3 regions of the Bacillus sp. GW821-FHT11D08 genome follow, and region 3 is predicted to be linked to each of the others. Evidence: predicted binding sites of a transcription regulator. Region 3 holds the regulator's gene; each other region holds the start of a gene.
What was found. Region 3 encodes LexA, which represses DNA repair genes until DNA is damaged. Its sites were predicted from a motif close to CGAACATATGTTCG; they were not measured.

Region 1 (3,278 bases), on a different contig from region 3:
GACTTGAAGACGTTCGAGCGCGTCGTGAGCGATTTCTTCCGTGATGCGGCTGTCGCCGAGCACCTGGGCAAAATCTCTCACCCTTCTGAGCAGACGGTTTGCAACCCGCGGCGTTCCCCTTGACCGTCTGGCGATTTCCAGAGCCGGGGCTTTTTCGATATCCACTTCAAAAACGTCAGCCGTTCTTGACACGATATCTGTCAGCTCTTCCTGCGTATAGTATTCAAGGCGCGACAGCACCCCGAACCGGTCTCTGAGCGGTGCGGTCAATAATCCGACCCTTGTCGTCGCTCCTACAAGCGTAAAAGGGGGAAGGTCGAGACGGACGGAGCGGGCGGACGGGCCTTTTCCAATGACAATATCAAGGCAGAAATCCTCCATCGCCGGGTACAGCACTTCCTCAATTGAGCGGTTCAGCCTGTGAATTTCGTCTATAAACAGCACATCCCCTGGTTCGAGCGCCGTCAAAATGGCTGCCAAATCCCCCGGTCTTTCGATGGCGGGACCTGACGTCGTCCGCATCTCCACACCCATCTCATTGGCCACGATAGACGCAAGCGTTGTTTTCCCGAGACCCGGAGGCCCGTATAAAAGAACGTGGTCCAGCGTTTCCTGCCTCATTTTCGCCGCATCGATAAACACGCGCAGATTTTCTTTCACTTTCTTTTGGCCGATATACTGGGCGAGATTCTGCGGCCTGAGGCTTTGCTCGATTATTGATTCATGGCTGTCTGCTTCACTTGAAACGAGCCGTTCATCCATGAACATCACCTTACTTTAATAATTTTTGCAATGCTTTTTTCACATATTGATCTGTTGAAAGCGCCGTTTCCTCTTTTAAGTGAGGAAGCACTTTTTTAATTTCTTTTTCGGCGTAGCCGAGAACCCGGAGCGCTTCAAGCGCCTCGTCAAGCGCCGTTTCAGCCTCTTGTTTTTCAATGCGCGCTTCATGATTGAACAGGTTGTCAATCATTTCAGGCACGACGTCGGCCAGTTTGCCTTTCAAATCAAGAATAATCTGCCGCGCCGTTTTTTTGCCCACACCCGGAAATTTCACCAAAAAGGCTTCATCTTCCTGTTCGATCGCTTCGATGACGGCTCCGGGATCACCGGAGCCGAGGATGGCGAGCGCCCCTTTCGGCCCGATGCCGGTGACGTTCAGCAGCTTTGTGAAAAGCGCTTTTTCTTCCCGGGTTGAAAAACCGTACAAAGAAAAGGCATCTTCTTTTATATGATGATACGTAAAAATGGTCTCTTGATTGCTTACCTTATAAATAAACGGATTCGGAGTGAAGACCTGATAGCCGATTCCGCCGTTTTCAATCACGATGTATTGGGGAGATACATAATCAATCGTCCCCTTCACGAATTCAATCACACCTATTCACCTCTTTGACTGCTTATCATTGTAACACAAAAACAGCCAAAGTCTTATAGAAAAGTTAACGTATGTTCGCTTTGACACCTTCCATTCAGAAAAAAAAGACATGTGTCACATGTCTTGCGTCAAAGTCAGCCGCTGTAAGTCTTAATATGATCGATCACGCTCTCAAACTCCGCTTTTGTCCTGTACGGTATGCCGTGTTCCAAGTGCTTTTGCAATCGGCTTTCCAGTCTTTCTATATCAATCTGGAAGAAAGATTGAATCGGCTCGGCCAGCGATCCGGGACGGCCGTGAAAAGTGGAGATGACGCCCCCGTCCGTGACGCCGATATAACCGTTAACCTTACTGAGCGGAGAAATGTCATCAACATGCTTACGGAAAAGGACGAAGCCTTTTTTCTGCTCAACGAGCGTCCAGCCCGCATATGCGGCCCAAAAATCCTCCATCGCCAAAACGGTTTCATCCGTATGTTCGATGCCGACATCACCGTCCAGATAGACCTTTTCCAGCTGGACGTGCACCCGAAGCGGCCCGTAATGCTCGACCTCCGCCCCGTATGCGCCTTTTCCTCCGCAAATCAGGGCTGCAGCCGATAAGATAAGCATAAACAATAGACGAGCACCGCAAATTCGTTTCACCAATAACACCTCTTTATTCAATCAAACTCTTGATGCTAGTTTGACCAAAGATGCCGGTGCTTAACCGTTTTCTTTCATTTGTCTGTTTCAGCCGAAAAAAGCAGCTCTCTAAATGAGGGCTGCCCCGATGATTATGCCCGGCCGGCTGAAATCAGTTTCATTTGTCCGGGCGTCAGTTTGAGCCGGTATCCCCTTACGGTCAGATACACAGTTTTTGCTCCGCGGCTTTTGTCATGCTCCGTTTTTTTCATCCCGGCCCCTCCGTTACGTTTTATTACTTTTATGTTAACACCGCAATATAAAGAGCGTTTTAAGAATATGTAAAGAAATGATGAAGCTTTCCATAAAAATACTGCCGGATGAAATCATCCGGCAGTCCCGTTTAACGGCTGTTTCTGTTCATGTCTTGCAGCTTTGTAAAAGTAGCGTTGTCGGTAAACACTTGAATTGTACGGCCGTCCGCGAATTTTTTGGCCGCATGTTTGACATGTTTATCATCATTTTTCGTAAAAGGATGATTTGTTCTGACGGCAATGACGACTCTCGTGTCAGTCACGATAACCTGACTATCCTGTACGCCTTTTACTTTTTTCACGCGGTTTGCAACTTTTGCCGCCAACCTGATGTTTTCGGCGTTGTCATACCCATTATAAGACATTGCTGCCGGCGGCGTATTGGCATTTCGGCCATTATATGTGCCGTCCGTCGTTAACGGAACCCCGTCATTAGGCGCGTACTGATCGGACACGTTTGTCGTATTATGACGGCCGTTTCGGTTTTCCATCATTTCAGAAACGGGTCCTTGATGGTCCATGCCGTACTGGCCTCTGCCGTTACCATTATCATTCGAATAATATCCGACCGGACGTGTTGACTGGTTGTAGCGTCCGTCATTCATGGCATTATTTGCTCCGCATGCCGTTAAGCTTGCCGTCACGGCTAAAACGCCCGCGATCGTCATCAGTTTTTTACCCAATGGAAAAACCCCCCGTGGATTCATCGCTGTTTTGAGCGTTTTCCGCTCATGTTTAGGATGTGCGGCGGGCGGCGGATTTAAGCTTGTCAGTTATGTCCATTCCTCAGTTGGACATAAAAAAAGGAACGACATACATCGTCCCGAAACATTAATCTTCTTCTTCCTCCGGCCGTCCGAATACTTGATTTGGACTCGGCTGATTCGGCGCGGCATTAGGATTTGCTCCGCCGTAAGGCATAAAATATCCGGCGTTTGCACCCATATTCGGATACGGCTGCAC
Region 2 (3,278 bases), on a different contig from region 3:
TTATGAAGAAAAAGAGGGAAGTAAATGTATCGTCCTCGCTCCCCACGGCGGCAGGATTGAGCCGGGTGTCAGTGAGCTGGTGCGGGCATTTTCTGACCAAAGCTCAATTTATTTATTTGAAGGAACGAAGCGGTGCGATAACCGTTCTCTCCATTTGACAAGCACACGCTTTGACGAACCCCTGGCTTTAGAAAAAGTGACCGCCCATCATTACGGATTGGCTTTTCATGGGTATCATGATCTGAAAAAGGCAAATACACTCGTCGGGGGCGCGGATCTGGAAAAAGCAAGACTGATTTGTGATCTGCTGTGTGAAGCGGGATTTGATGCCGAGCTGACAGAGAAGAATGATCGGCTGGCAGGTGTAAATCCCGGCAACATTGTCAATCGGACAAAAAGGAAAATGGGGCTGCAATTGGAAGTGAGCACGGCGCAGAGACACGCGCTGTTCAGCAATTTTGGCTGCCGGGGAGAAAAATATACGCCAACCGATCTGTTTTTTCGGTATGTAGAAGCCGTGAAGGCCGGTTTTTATGATAAATGAACAGGGGGCCCGTTCTTACATTTACTGGAGCTGCTATGCGGCGCAAGAAGTGCTTGGCGGGCAGCACGGTGAGAACAGCGTCATGATGCAAAAACCTTTCCTCCGATGTGAAAATGATGACATTCTGCCAGCGGAGTATCGCTAATTTTCAATAAAATACGGCGTTTTTTCTTCAGCGGCATGTAAGTGTGTCTGTCCGCTTTCATAATACACATTCGGCCGCTTGTCGGATAACAGACAAGCGAGCCGCTTCTGAAATTGAATACCTGCTTTACGCCGTTCAAACAGCTCCAGCCTTTTTTCCGCAAATGATGCCGTCACCCGGAAAGCGGCTGCGATTAAAATAACGGCGTGGCTCCTTCGCTGGGGAAGCTCCATGTTTAACAGCATAAAGGTCGGCACACAGAAGTGGTACATAAAATGGTTGGCCTGAAATTCCTGCAGTTCTCTGAACAGCTTGTTCATATGAAAATGGTTGCCGGTATGCTTCAGCACATGGCACAGTTCGTGCGCAAAATCCTGCCATTGCTCTTCGGGTGACTTTCTTTGATTCAGGACGATGCTGTACATGCCGTCCCGCTTCAGCATCATACTGTGCGTATCTTCAAAATGAATCCAAATGTCAAGCTCCTTGGCAATCATCTGCATATCAATATGGAGAGGGGCGGTCATTCCCATGCGGCAATATAAGTTTTTGACGTATTCCTCAAGATGTGTTAAAAAATCGCCCAATTGAATACACCCTTTCGAACATATGTTCTTTTTTAAGCGAGAAAGAAAAGCCCTGATCGGACTTTGAATCAATTCCCTTTTCTTTTAAAAATAAACATTCAGCTTTTATATCGGCTGAACGTTAAGCAGTTTAAAGGAAAAGAGCGGATTATTTATGTTTCGGCCTGCGGTTTTTCTCTTTTTCTTTTAAATAATTAATGAATTCAATGGCCTGCTGCTTGCTTTCCGGAGAAAAGTCCTGCATGTCCCGATATGCGATCTGCAGGTCGGGATCGGCAAACATGTCTTCATCTGAAGGTTCTTTTCCGGTTAACAAATAATCAGTCGACACTTTGAAATAATCCGCAAGCTTTTGCAGCGTGTCGTAATCGGGTTCAGATCGGCCGTTTTCATAATGAGAATATCTGGCGCGCGAGACACCGATATGATTTGCGACTTCTTCCTGTGTTTTCTTTCCTCTGAGATTCTTTAATCTTCCGCCTATCATCCGAATGACCTCTCTTTTTTCAACACCCTAAGTTACTTATGATTATAGATACAAAATGTATCAAAATAAAGAGATGATAAAAAAAGTATCAAAAAGGTCTTGATGATACGAAAGGTATCGTATATAATCAACATCATAGGGATACGAAATGTATCAAAATACGATAAGAAATTGATCAGGAGGGTGAGAGATGAAGCCGATAATCATCCGTTTCAGCAGCAATCCGGCTGACCAGAGATGTTTAGGAAAAGCAGGCGGTTCGATATCTTTTACCGCTTGCGGACTACCGGTATTCCGATTTGATAACCGATTGCAGTATGAACGCTATATAGGTCTGAAGACAAACGGAGACGTTCCTTATGAGTCGTAAAAGCTACCCGTTTTTCATCTATTCCGGATTATTGAATTCAGAACATTATGACAAAATAGGGTCCGCCATTTGGCTGTTTTTATGGTTCATCAGCTCAACGACAAAGGAACACGTAAAAGACGGTGTAAAGTGGGGGATCGTCCTTGGTCATAAGCCCGTAAAAGCAAGAGAGATGGCCGATGTATTTGCCGTCAGCGAAAAAACCGTCAGACGGTGGCTTGAGGTTTTGGAACAGCATGAATATATCAAAACCGTCCGCGCCCCTTACGGACTCATCGTCTCCGTAAAGCACTCGAAAAGATTCACGCCGAAAAAGACATTGACCCGCCCGGAAGCAACTGACCGGACAATATCGGCGGATCACCGGGACAAAAATGTCCGGAGAGAAATAGATATAACAAAAAATCATACTGCTGAAGAAGCGATTAACGACATTGCCGCCCATTTTATCAGATTAAGGTCTGCACAGGAGGGGCGGAGCGTATACCCGTCGCCCCGGGATTATCAGGCCATCGCCCGTATTGTTTCCCTCGGTGCGTCAGCACAAGAAGCAATCAAATGGCTCGGCGAATGCTTTACCGCTTTTGAACAGCGGCGCACCTCTTCAGCTGAAACGATCAAGGCTTTCAGCTATTGCGCCAAGTATATGGAAGACCGCTTGAATGCACGAATTGCGGGAAGGACAATCACAACAAAAAAAGAGAGGAATACGATACATGACAAAACGAACGATCGAGCAGATACTGGCCGACCTGAAAAACGGAAAACGTCCATTACTGGCGGACAGACCGGAAGAATCAGACGAAAGCCGCTTTGACTGTCCGCTCTGTAAAGATCAGGGCGGTTATCTCAAAAACCAGCTGGGAATGGATGTGTGGGTTAAGTGCCGCTGCGCCGCCGAACGAAAAGCAGAGCGCATCCTCAGCGCAAGTGAGATTACAGGCGCCTTTCGGAAGCTGGACTTCAAAGGATTTATCACGCGGGGCAAGCCTCAGGCAGTCGTCGACGCATATGAGTGCGCCCTTGAATATGTTGAAAACTTCGACAAGATTAAAAACTGCCGGAAAAACAGCATTGCCCTTTTAGGGCGTCCGGGGTCGGGAAAAACCCATCTTTTGACCGCTCTCAGCAATTATGTCATGAGA
Region 3 (3,278 bases):
TCATGCAATCACCCGCAAAATAAGTGATTAAACTTAAGATCACTGTAATAAACAGAACGTTTAAAAAGGTTACTTGGTACATAAGATCCAGAACAATGTACAGTAAAGCAAGTGTGAGCGCCGTTTTAGAAGCGAAAGCAATTACGTGTTTCATTTGAACCACCTTCGTTATTTCGTTTAGTCTTCATTGTAAGCAATCCGCAAATTTTTAAACTGGTATATAGTGGTTATAAAGCATACGTTTTAATAAAATGTGAATAGACATCACAGGATTCACAAGTTAAAATATGTAAAAAGGGGGATGCAAATGAAAAAATACTGGATATGTATTGCTGTTTTTTTATTATGTTTTAGCGGAATACACTCAGCTAAAGCGGCTACCACTGAATTCGGATCAAAAACAAGCTTCACTTTGGAGGGAAATGCAAAAGAGTTTCATATTGAAAATCCGGGGGCTGTAGCTGCCGACGATTACTTTTTAGGATATAAGTTCACCATAATGAACAACTCTTCGTGCGGTTTAAGCATGAAACTCCAGCGGATGGCGCTGAACGGGAATTTTTATACATTAAGTTCTAAAAACTACAGCGGCAGCTGGTTAAACCTCAGTGCCCAGGATAAAAAATCAATTGATCCGTATCACAAATACAGAATTCTGGTTGAAAGTTCTTCAAACGTCTGTGGCCCCGTCTATATTAAAGGGTTTTACGGTGTAGAATATTATCATTTTGATTGAAAATAGATACTCGCTAAAGGCAGCGGGTTTTTTTATATTTAAATATAAATTATTGTACTATGTACTAAATATTCATATATAAATTTTAATGCACCCGCCCAAAGAAAACATAAACAAAAGTAAATTCATCACGCACAAATATACAAAGTTGAAAAATGAATGAAAAGTTTCTCGAGGGAAACATTATTAGTTGACTTCAAAAGTGTGATGTCGGATAATAAGAATGTAAGTTTTTCCTCCTTAGCAGATTCGTTTCTTAAGCCAGGGCGAATCTGCTTTTTTTATGCAAAAAAACCCCTCTGTAAGGGGTTTTTTACGATAAATGAAGTTTAATAGAATTAATGTACGGCTCTGAATACGCCGATAACTTTCCCCAAAATGCTTACGTTTTGCAGGATAATCGGCTCCATCGTCGGATTTTCCGGCTGCAGCCGCACATAATTGTCTTCTTTATAGAAGCGCTTGACCGTCGCTTCATCATCTTCGGTCATAGCTACGACGATTTCTCCGTTATTGGCCGTGTTCTGCTGTTTGACAATGACGTAATCTTTGTCAAAAATGCCGGCGTCGATCATACTTTCTCCCATGATTTCTAACATAAAGACATGTTCGCCCGGAGGAACCATCCGGTCAGGAAGCGGAAAATACTCGTCGATATTTTCAACAGCCGTAATCGGAATACCCGCCGTCACTTTCCCGATGACCGGAACGTTTACGACCTGGCTTTTCGGAATGTGGACTTCTTCTTCATCCAATACCTCAATCGCCCTCGGTTTAGTAGGGTCCCGTCTGATCAGGCCTTTTGTCTCCAGCCGCGCCAAATGGCCGTGCACGGTTGAACTGGAAGCCAGTCCTACTGCTTCTCCTATCTCTCTTACAGAAGGCGGATATCCTTTCGTTTTTACCTCTTCTTTAATAAAACGCAGGATATCAAGCTGCCTTTTTGATAGCTTCGTCATATTTCGCACCTCAAAACGTCGATTTTAAGTAGATTATAGCATGATTTTCCTGACAGTACAAACATAGGTTCGAAAAAAACGATTGACAGAAACGTTTGTTCGTATATACTGAAAGGTATAAAAAGCGAACAAACATTCTTATCGGAGGTTGTTTACATGGCGAAAGAATCTATTATATTTGTCGGGCTGTTTACTGCGATTTTAAGTGCCGCTATTTTACTTGTCTCATGTGCGGGAAATGATCAGTCCCTCAGCCAATATGTTAAAATAAAGGTTCAGGACGGCGATACACTCTGGTCACTTGCGGATCATGTAGCAGAAAAGAAACACATTAATAAAGAAGATTTCATTGAGTGGGTGACGGAGAATAATCATCTCCAAACTGCTGATATAAAGCCCGGAGACGAACTTATTCTTCCGGTTAAGAAAAAGCATCCGGCCGTATATCAGCTGGCCATTGTCAATTAGAGAGGAAAGAGAGAAATGAAGGCGCTCATTTATGCCCGCGTAAGCACAAACAAAGAACAGCAGCAAACATCATTAAAAAGACAGGAAGAGGAGCTCAGTGAGATAGCTGCTGCAAACGGCATGGAAGTCGTGAAAGTCATTTCTGAGAAAGCCAGCGGTTACGAAATGGACCGCGACGGAGTATTTGAAATGCTTGATGAAATTAAAAAATCACATATTGACGCGATATTGGTGCAGGACGAAACGAGATTGGGAAGAGGAAACGCCAAGATTGCGCTTTTGCATTGCATTTACAGGGAGAACGTAAAAATATATACGACGGCTCATAAAGGTGAACTGGAGCTTTCCGAAGCTGATTCGATGGTACTCGAAATCGTCAGTATTGTTGAGGAATATCAAAGGAAAATTCACAATATGAAAATCCGGCGGGGAATGAAAAGAGCCGTGAAAAACGGCTACAAACCTGAACGGAATCTGAAAAACAGACATGAAAACAGCGGAAAAGAAAAAAAAGAGGTTCCGGTTTCGGAAATTATCAGGCTGAGAGCCAACAAGCTTACCTTTGCAGAAATCGCAGCGACCTTAAGGGGATTCGGCTACGATGTGTCCAAAGCCACGGTTCACCGGCGGTTTCAGGAATATACCGCAGACACAGAAGGCAGCTGACGCGCATCAGTTGTAAAAAAGACTGCGTTTTAGTAGTATATAATCAACACGCACCAAAGGAGCTTATTATGATTTCTAAAGAAAAAATCGCAAGAATTAACGAATTGGCTCAAAAAGCTAAATCAAACACGATAACGGATGAGGAAAAAGCTGAACAGCAAAAGCTTCGCCAGGAGTATTTGAAAGGATTCCGCTCCTCAATGAAAAATACGTTAAAGAGCGTAAAAGTGATTGATCCGGAAGGCAACGATGTCACCCCTGAAAAATTAAAAAGAGAACAACAGAAAAATAATCTTCATTAAACAGAAAGAATACGGCAATACGTATTCTTTTTTCGTATATACTAATATCAGGATGTGCTTTACGACAATTTTCAACAAGTTTATCTCAAATTTAAGCTGAAAGAGTTGAGAAAAAGTCAGCATCGCTTTATGATGAAAAGGTACAAC

Region 1: a site for LexA is predicted at 1,443-1,456, ahead of ruvA (Holliday junction branch migration protein RuvA). Genes of this name have one in related genera too.
Region 2: a site for LexA is predicted at 1,292-1,305, ahead of AC1RRX_RS05195 (ImmA/IrrE family metallo-endopeptidase). Genes of this name have one in related genera too.

The regions. Positions count from the first base shown of each region.
Region 1 covers NZ_JBXARS010000003.1:241,751-245,028, forward strand. Annotated here, with positions in the region: gene ruvB (Holliday junction branch migration DNA helicase RuvB) at 1-762, opposite strand, end outside; gene ruvA (Holliday junction branch migration protein RuvA) at 773-1,378, opposite strand; gene bofC (sporulation cell-cell signaling protein BofC) at 1,513-2,022, opposite strand; gene AC1RRX_RS08165 (hypothetical protein) at 2,154-2,273, opposite strand; gene AC1RRX_RS08170 (YhcN/YlaJ family sporulation lipoprotein) at 2,405-2,998, opposite strand; gene safA (spore coat assembly protein SafA) at 3,147-3,278, opposite strand, start outside.
Region 2 covers NZ_JBXARS010000002.1:297,639-300,916, forward strand. Annotated here, with positions in the region: gene AC1RRX_RS05185 (poly-gamma-glutamate hydrolase family protein) at 1-544, shown strand, start outside; gene AC1RRX_RS05190 (hypothetical protein) at 534-689, shown strand; gene AC1RRX_RS05195 (ImmA/IrrE family metallo-endopeptidase) at 686-1,276, opposite strand; gene xre (HTH-type transcriptional regulator Xre) at 1,425-1,763, opposite strand; gene AC1RRX_RS05205 (YjzJ family protein) at 1,954-2,133, shown strand; gene AC1RRX_RS05210 (hypothetical protein) at 2,123-2,950, shown strand; gene AC1RRX_RS05215 (ATP-binding protein) at 2,850-3,278, shown strand, end outside.
Region 3 covers NZ_JBXARS010000004.1:111,634-114,911, reverse strand. Annotated here, with positions in the region: gene AC1RRX_RS10090 (YndM family protein) at 1-154, opposite strand, end outside; gene AC1RRX_RS10085 (hypothetical protein) at 308-736, shown strand; gene lexA (transcriptional repressor LexA) at 1,075-1,695, opposite strand; gene yneA (cell division suppressor protein YneA) at 1,852-2,163, shown strand; gene AC1RRX_RS10070 (YneB family resolvase-like protein) at 2,179-2,829, shown strand; gene AC1RRX_RS10065 (DUF896 domain-containing protein) at 2,898-3,131, shown strand.